One region of the Intestinimonas sp. UBA1698 genome, then DNA from elsewhere that is predicted to be linked to it. Evidence: predicted binding sites of a transcription regulator. Region 1 holds the regulator's gene; the other holds the start of a gene.
What was found. The regulator HrcA, encoded in region 1, represses chaperone genes, less so after heat shock. The targets are predictions, from matches to a motif close to TGTTAGCACTCNNNNNNNNNGAGTGCTAACA.

Region 1 (4,416 bases):
CATGACACACTTGTCGAAGTCGTCGCCGCCCAGGCGGTTGTTGCCGGCGGTGGCCAATACCTCGATAACGCCGTCGCCGATCTCCAGGATGGACACGTCGAAGGTGCCGCCGCCCAGGTCGTAGACCATGATCTTCTGGTCGGACTCCTTGTCGATGCCGTAGGCCAGGGCCGCGGCGGTGGGCTCGTTGATGATCCGCTTTACTTCCAGACCGGCGATGCGGCCGGCATCCTTGGTGGCCTGGCGCTGAGCGTCGGTGAAGTAGGCGGGGACGGTGATGACGGCCTCGGTGACGCTCTGACCCAGATAGGCCTCGGCGTCGGCCTTCAGCTTCTGGAGCACCATGGCGGAGATTTCCTGTGGGGTGTAGTTCTTGCCGTCAATGCTCACCTTAAAGCTAGAGCCCATCTCGCGCTTGATGGAGCTGATGGTCCGGTCGGGGTTGGTGATGGCCTGGCGCTTAGCCACCTGGCCCACCATGCGCTCGCCGTCCTTGGAGAAGGCCACCACGGACGGAGTGGTGCGGTTGCCTTCCGCGTTGGGGATGACGACGGCGTCGCCGCCCTCCATGACGGCCACGCAGGAGTTGGTGGTACCCAGGTCAATGCCGATGATCTTAGACATAATATATTCCTCCAATAATCAAGAAATTGGTTTTTACAAAAGAAATGCGGAGAAGCCGAAAACCGGGCGTTGGGGCGTGGCGGCCTGCCTCAGTTGGCTACCTTCACCATGGCGAACCGGATGACCTTGTCGCCCAGCTTGAAGCCAGCCTGGAACACATCCACGATGGTGTTCTCGCCAGCCGCTTCGTCCTCCACATGCATGACGGCGTTGTGGAGGTTGGGATCGAAGGACTCGCCCAGGGCGGGAATCTCCGAGATACCCAGCTTAGTCAGGATCTCCCGGAGCTGAGTCATGGTCATCTCTACGCCCTTTTTGAAGGCCTCGTCGGCGGTCTCCTGCTTCAGGGCCCGTTCCAGATTGTCGTAGACGGGAAGGAAGGCGGTGAGGGCGTCGGCCTTGGCGTCGGCGTAGATGCTCTCCTTTTCCTTCTGGCTGCGCTTGCGGAAGTTGTCGTACTCGGCGGCCAGCCGGAGGTACTGCTCCTCCTTGGCGGACAAGGAAGCTTTCAAATGCTCCAGCTCCTCCGGCAGCGGGTCCTGGGTTCCGGCGGCGGGCTCCTCCGGAACGATATCCTCCGGGACCTCGGCGCTCTCCGCGTGCTCTGACGCGGCCTGAGCGGCCTTCTGCTCCTGGTCTTTTTCACGTTTGCTCATGATGATTTTTCGGCCTCCTATCGGTCATCGTGCTCGGGGTCCTCCCCGGCGGGGGGAAGCCCGCCCTTGCCGAACATGCGGGAGAGACCCTCCGCAAAGTAGGAAAGACGGGCGGAAATCTTGGCGTAATCCATACGGGTGGGACCCACAACGCCCACGACGCCGCGCATGCCGTCGCCGATGTCGTAGCTGGCCATTACCACGCTGGTGTCCTTCAGGGCGTCCACCACGTTCTCCGGCCCGATGAGGATCTCCATAGGGTCCTTGTCGGGCATGGGGAAGCGGGCGGCGTCCCGGTCCTCGGACAGATAGGTCATCAGCGGCGCCGCCCGGTCCAGACTGTGGTACTCCGGGTGGGTCAAAAGGCTGGCAATGCCCGCCGTGTGGACGGTGCGCTGCTCCAGACTCTCCAGCACCTCCACGGCGAAGGAGACCACCAGAGAGATGAGGCCGTAGGCCTCGCCCGCCGCGTGGGAGGCCACCCGCATCAGCTCGGGGGTGATCTCGTCCAGCGTCAGACCGGTAAAGGTGGCGTTGAGAAGGGTGTTCAAAAGCTGGAGCTGAGCCTCCGACAGGTCGGAGGGCAGGCGCACCAGCCGGTTGCGTACCACGTTGGTGTCGGTCATGACCACAATGATGAAGGCGTCGCGGTCCACCATCAGCAGGTCGAAGCGCCGAATGGTGATCCGGTCGCCCCCGGCGGCCAGGGCAAAGGAGGGGTAGCGGGTGAGTTGGGAAATGATCCGCCCGGCCTGATCGATGACCTGGTCCAACTCCCGCATTTTCATGTGCAGCGCCTCATTGAGCCGCTTGGTCTCCTGCGCTGACAGGCGGTAGTCGGTCATCAGTTCATTGACGTAGATGCGGTAGCCCTTGGGAGAGGGGATGCGTCCTGCGGAGGTATGGGGCTGCTCCAGCAGGCCCAGGGCCTCCAGATCGGCCATCTCGTTGCGGATGGTGGCCGACGAGACGTTCAGTCCCGGCAGAGAGGCGATGGCCTTGGAGCCCACCGGCTCCGCCGTCTCAATGTAGTTTTCGATGATGGCGCGGAGGATTTTCTTCTTCCGGTCGCTCAGATCCATACCGCGCTCACCTTCTTTTTAAAATCGGAAGCGCCATCGCGCCTCTTTTAGCACTCATTATCCCTGAGTGCTAATGTAAATCTACCACCGCCCCGGGGAAAAGTCAATAGGAAGGTTGTAAATTAAATGTGAACGCTAAAAATGTTTGCAAAAGTGGGGCTGGATTGCCAAAACACCGCAGGGGCGCAGGGAAATTTTCGCAGGTGGCTGCCCGCATAGAACAAGGGAGATTTTCACATCCTTTTCCATAGAAGATGAACATGGAGGGAGATCCCGATGAAAAAATGCGCCGCGGCCCTGGTGGCCGCCGTTCTGCTGATCCTGCCCGCCGCCGCCGTCTCCGGTGGACCGGCGGTGGAAGCCGGTTCCGCCATCCTGATGGAGAAGGAGACCGGCACGGTGCTCTACGAAGCGAATGCCCACGACAAGCTGGAGCCCGCCAGCGTCACCAAGGTCATGACCCTGCTGCTGGTAATGGAGGCCATCGACGACGGGCGGCTCAAGATGGAGGATATGGTCACGGTTTCCGCCCAGGCGGCCTCCATGGGCGGCTCCCAGGTCTACCTGAAGGAGGGGGAGCAGATGACCGTCCATGATATGCTCAAGGCGGTGGCGGTGGTGTCGGGCAACGACGCCGCAGTGGCCCTGGCCGAGCACATTGCCGGCAGCGAGGAGGGTTTTGTGGAGCGGATGAACCGCCGGGCGGCGGAGCTGGGCATGGCCGATACTACCTTTATCAACTGCACCGGACTGCCCGCCGCCGGCCACCTGACCTCCGCCTACGACATCGCCGTCATGTCCCGGGCGCTCCTGGCCCACCCCGGCATCCGGGAGTTCACCACCATCTGGATGGACTCCGTCCGGGACGGCCAGTTCCAGCTCGCCAACACCAACAAGCTCATCCGGTTCTATGAAGGGGCCACCGGCCTCAAGACCGGCTTCACCGATTCCGCCCTCTACTGCCTGTCGGCCACCGCCGAGCGGGACGGCATGGAGCTCATTGCCGTGGTGATGAAGTGCCCTACCTCGGAAAAACGGTTTGAAGGCGCCAAGGCCCTCCTGAACTTCGGCTTCGCCAACTATACCCTCCTGGACGTCCACCCTGACCAGGCGCTGCCGCCGGTGGAGGTGGCCCTGGGCGAGTGCTCCACCGTCCAGCCCGTGCTGGCCCAGTCCGGCCGTATTCTGATCGACAAGGCCGAGCTCAACAACGTCACCACCGAGCTGCGCCTCACCGAGCGGGTGGAGGCCCCTGTGGAGGTCGGACAGAAGCTGGGAGAGATGGTGGTCTCGGTATCTGGTGTGGAGCAGCAGACCATCCCCATTGTGGCTGACCAGGCTGTGGAGCGCCTGACCATGCCCGGCATCTTTAAGCGATTCCTAGACATCCTGTTTATGGCCGGATAGCCCCGGGGCTTTGTCCCCCCATACGCCGCCGGCCGCCCGTTCCCTTTTACGGAATGGGCGGCCGGTTATTTTGTACGAATCCCTTTCTGGGACCTTACAGAAATTTTATAGGAAGGGTGGGGGCTAGACCTTGACTGACATCAAAAGGTGTTGTATAATTTATACAAATACCCGAAGAAAAAATTCCATCAATTAGTATCATTTACAACCAAGAGGAGGAACTGCTTCGGGTATTTGGATAATAATACCAAAGAAATGGGGAAGCCTTATGGAGCAGGAGCAGTGGACCGGGTCCGCCCCGGAGCTGGCACAACATATAAAGGAATACACCGACGGCCAGGCCATCCGGGCCTGGGAATACATGGGCGCCCACACAGCGGAGCGCGAGGGGCAGACGGGACATGTCTTCCGGGTCTGGGCGCCCCATGCGGCGGCCGTGTCGGTGGTGGGCGATTTCAACCAGTGGGTCCCCGGCTGCCACCCCTTGGAGCAGATGGAGGGGGGCGTCTGGGAGGGCTTTATCCCCGGGCTCCGGGAGTACGACCTCTACAAGTACGCCGTGGAGACGCCGGACGGCCGGATGCTGTTTAAGGCCGATCCTTACGCCTTTCACGCTGAGACCCGGCCCGGTACCGCCTCCAAGCTCT
Region 2 (4,416 bases), on a different contig from region 1:
ATTGAAGCGCTGGCCCTCAAATATGCCCCGGATGACGACGCGGCCGACCGCAACCGCGCCATCGACCGGGAATGGGCGCCATTGTGTATGCTGGAATTGACCATCGACCACATCACGGGGAAAGAGGCCATCGAGTTGGTGAAGGCCAAGCGGCCATCTGGGCAATGAACCCGCTCCTGACCCACATGAAAAAGGAAAAGGCCCCGCGGCAATTGCCGCGGGGCTTTTGGCTGCTATTCTCAGTACATGCCGCCCATATCGGGGGCTGCAGGCGCGGGCGCGGGGGGCTCGGGCTTGTCGGCCACCAGAGACTCGGTGGTCAGCAGGATAGCTGCCACAGAGGCGGCGTTCTGCAGAGCGGAGCGGGTCACCTTGGTGGGGTCCACGATGCCGGCGGTGATCATGTCGCAGTAGGTCTCCTTATAGGCGTCGAAGCCATAGCCGACCTTACGGGCGTTCTTGATCTTCTCCAGCACCACGGAGCCGTCGATCCCGGCATTGATGGCGATCTGCTTCACGGGCTCGCTGAGGGCCTTGGCCACGATGCGCACGCCGGTCTTCTCGTCGCCCTCCACCTTGGAAATCAGCCTCTCCACGGCGGGAATGGCGTTGACATAGGCGGTGCCGCCGCCGGCCACGATGCCCTCCTCAACGGCGGCGCGGGTGGCGTTCAGGGCATCCTCGATGCGGAGCTTCTTCTCCTTCATCTCGGACTCGGTGGCAGCGCCCACACGGATGATGGCCACGCCGCCGGCCAGCTTGGCCAAGCGCTCCTGGAGCTTCTCGCGGTCATAATCAGAGGTGGTGACCTCGATCTGGGCGCGGATCTGGTTCACACGGTCCTTGATCGCCTTGCTGTCGCCGGAGCCGTCCACGATGATGGTGTTGTCCTTGTTCACCTTGACTTGGCGGGCCTTGCCCAGCATATCGACGGTGGTCTCCTTGAGCTCATAGCCCAGGTCGGAAGAGATGACGGTGCCGCCGGTGAGGATGGCCATATCCTGCAGCATCTCCTTGCGGCGGTCGCCAAAGCCGGGAGCCTTGACGCAGCAGACGTTCAGGGTGCCGCGCAGCTTGTTGACGATCAGGGTGGACAGGGCCTCGCCCTCCACATCCTCGGCCACGATCAGCAGCTTCTTGCCGGACTGGACCACCTGCTCCAGCAGGGGCAGCAGCTCCTGAATGCTAGAGATCTTCTTATCGGTGATGAGGATGAGGGGATCGTCCAGGACGGCCTCCATCTTCTCGGTGTCGGTGACCATATAGGGGGCGATATAGCCGCGGTCGAACTGCATGCCCTCGACCACCTCAGAGTAGGTCTCAGCGGTCTTGGATTCCTCCACGGTGATGACGCCGTCGGCGGAGACCTTCTCCATGGCCTCGGCGATCAGCTTGCCGATGGTCTCGTCGCCGGAAGAGACGGCGCCCACGCGGGCGATATCGTCAGAGCCGCTGACCTTCTTGGAATTGGCCTGAATGGCCTCGATGGCGGCCTCGGTGGCCTTGGCGATGCCCTTCTTCATGACCATGGGGTTAGCACCGGCGGCCAGGTTCTTCAGGCCCTCGCGGATCATTGCCTGGGCCAGCAGGGTGGCGGTGGTGGTGCCGTCGCCGGCCACGTCGTTGGTCTTGGTGGAAACTTCCTTCACGATCTGGGCGCCCATGTTTTCAAAGGGGTCAGCCAGCTCGATCTCCTTGGCGATGGTCACGCCGTCGTTGGTAATGAGGGGAGTGCCGAACTTCTTATCCAGGACCACATTGCGGCCCTTGGGACCCAGAGTGATCTTCACGGTATCGGCGAGCTGGTTGACACCGCGCTCCAGAGCGCGGCGGGCTTCCTCGCCGTAGCAGAGAATCTTAGCCATATTGATTACCTCCAGTTATATTGAGATATAAAAATACGAAACAGGTTTACTCGACGATGGCCAGGATATCATTCTGGCGGACGATGGTGTACTCTTCGCCGTCCACCTTGACCTCGGTGCCGGCATACTTGCTGGTGATGACCTTCTGGCCCTTCATGACGGTCATCTTGACTTCCTTGCCGTCCACCAGGCCGCCGGGGCCCACCTCGATGACCTCGGCCACCTCGGGCTTCTCCTTGGCGGCGCCGGTGAGGATAATACCGCTCTTGGTCTTCTCCTCGGCCTCCACCATCTTGATGATCACTCGGTCCGCAAGGGGTTTGAGTTTCATAATGGGTTCCTCCTTATATCATTTTTTCTTATTAGCTGACTCAGTGTTTAGCACTCATTTCTTTCGAGTGCTAACCTCGAGTATGATAATACCGCTACTTGCCAAAAAAATCAACCCCCAATTTTCAAAATTAGAGGTTGATTTTTCAAAAATTCACTTTTTGTTCACAGACATCCTGCCGGAGTGCTAGTCTTTGGGCTGATAGCTCAGTCCGGCGGGGTAGAAGAAGGCCACCTTCCGCTCCGACAGCGCCACGGTGAACCGCCGGCCTCGCAGGACCTCCCCGTCCACCACCGCCACCAGCTCCTGAGGCGAGGAGAAGGAGATGGTCTGGCCCTGGCAGGCATAAATCAGCTCGGGGTAATCCCGGTAGCGCCCCTGGGCGTATTGGCCCACCAGTCGCGCAAAGGTCCGGCGGTTGACCCGTGGCACCACCAGCATGTCGAGTACCCCGTCATCCGGCATGGCGTCGCCCACCGGCATAAAGCCGCCGCCGTAATAGCGGCCGTTGCAGATGCAGATGATGGAGGTATCCTCCTCCATCCGCCGTCCGCCCACCTCCACCACCGTGGGGCGAGCAATTCCCTTGAAGAGCACGTTCACCGTCAGGGACAGGATATAGGCCCCCATCCCCGTCACCAGAGGCAGTGCTTTATAGCGGTGCACATCCGCCGCCACCTGGGCGTCCACTCCGGCGCAGACCACGCCGATACCCAATCTGCCGTTGCAGTCCATCAGGTCGAAACAGGCCTGAGGGCCGTCCGCCAGGGCGGCCAGGTCGGAAAACCGGCTGCGGTAGTCCGCCCCGAAGATCTTGAGAAAATCGTTTCCCGTGCCCTTGGGGACGTTGGTAACGGCGGCATTGGCAAAGCCCGCGGCCCCATTGACCGCCTCGTTGAGGGTGCCGTCTCCGCCGCAGGCATAGATGCGCACCGGCTCCCCCGTTTCGGCGGCGGCGCGGGCACAGGTCTCGGCATGGCCGGGGCCCCGGGTGAGGATCGCCTCCCAGGGCTCGCCCCGGGGGGCAAAGATTGCCCGAATGCGATTTTCCAGCGCCTCGGTGCTCCCCTTCTTCCCCGCCGCGGGATTGATCAGGAAAAGATGCTTCATCGCAGGATCTCCTTACCCAGAATGCGGCCCCGGGGGCCGAAGAAGGGCGTGCTTGACGGGCGTTCACCGGGTGGGGAGAAGTCCGTTGGTCAGCCCCGTCGTCTGCGTGCGGAACTGAGTCCCCGTGCCCCACAGGTTCACCCGCTGCTCGGTGCGGGCCATGCGGGAGACGATGGCCGCCGCCTCGGCCCGGGTGAGCCGGCCCTCCGCGCGGAAGGTGAGCTGGCCGTCCGTGCCAGTGAACACCCCCTTGGCATAGAGGCTGTAAATGGCATCGGCGGCGTAATCCCCCGCCTTCACGTCGGGCAGATGGCTCTTCACCCGCTCCAGGCTGTTGATCTCCGGCATGCCGCGCCCCAGGGCGGTGGCCGCAAAGATCCTGGCCATCTCGGCCCGGGTGACGGGCCGCTCATAATCGGTGAATTCTCCCTCGGTGATGATGCCGCTGGCCACGCAGTAGGCCACCGACGAGCGGTACCAGGGCTGGGTGGTCACGCTCTGGAGGTGGAAGTCGTCCCCCAGATACCGACTCTCCATATGCGCGGCCAGCTTGAGGGCCTCAGCCACGGTGAGGGTGCCGTCGGGGTTGAAACGGTTGTCCCCCACGCCCTCCATCAGCCCCACGTTATAGGCCACATCCACCCACAGGTCGTACCAGTCCCGGGGCGTCACGTCGGAAAAGTTGGGCAGGCGCTTTTGTACCAGCGAAAACCGGGCGGAGGGCACCTTGCGCTCCACCAGCAGGGCGGGCAGGGTGTTCATAGGCACCAGGGTCTCAACTCCCCCGCTGGTCAGCACCAGTACATCCAGGCCGTCGGCCTTGCGTACCGCCGCATAGTCGTATGTAAGGGGGTAGAGCTCCTGAGTCTCCCCGCCGAAGCGGCTGGGGAAGGCCACCATGCTCACCACGCCCCACTCATTCCCCTTCTGGGCCCGGTAGAGGCCGTAACCAATGGGCTCCAGGGTGTCGTACTCCGGCTGGATCAGATAGGCGCCGTCGGGACGAATGAGTCCCAGCTTGTTGTTCTTCTGCACCCGGGCCACCCCCAGGCTGAAGTCCATCACCGACTGGTACTGGATGGGAATGACGATCTCCCCCGCCACGTTGGC

Region 2: the regulator HrcA is predicted to act here: its motif matches at 2,242-2,272, upstream of B3H64_RS04925 (co-chaperone GroES).

The regions. Positions count from the first base shown of each region.
Region 1 covers NZ_DCJO01000004.1:30,500-34,915, reverse strand. The annotation lists gene dnaK (molecular chaperone DnaK) at 1-624, opposite strand, end outside; gene grpE (nucleotide exchange factor GrpE) at 714-1,280, opposite strand; gene hrcA (heat-inducible transcriptional repressor HrcA) at 1,298-2,362, opposite strand; gene B3H64_RS00955 (D-alanyl-D-alanine carboxypeptidase family protein) at 2,639-3,769, shown strand; gene glgB (1,4-alpha-glucan branching protein GlgB) at 4,038-4,416, shown strand, end outside.
Region 2 covers NZ_DCJO01000024.1:13,236-17,651, forward strand. The annotation lists gene B3H64_RS04915 (pyridoxamine 5'-phosphate oxidase family protein) at 1-168, shown strand, start outside; gene groL (chaperonin GroEL) at 240-1,865, opposite strand; gene B3H64_RS04925 (co-chaperone GroES) at 1,912-2,196, opposite strand; gene B3H64_RS04930 (diacylglycerol/lipid kinase family protein) at 2,383-3,306, opposite strand; gene B3H64_RS04935 (WG repeat-containing protein) at 3,370-4,416, opposite strand, start outside.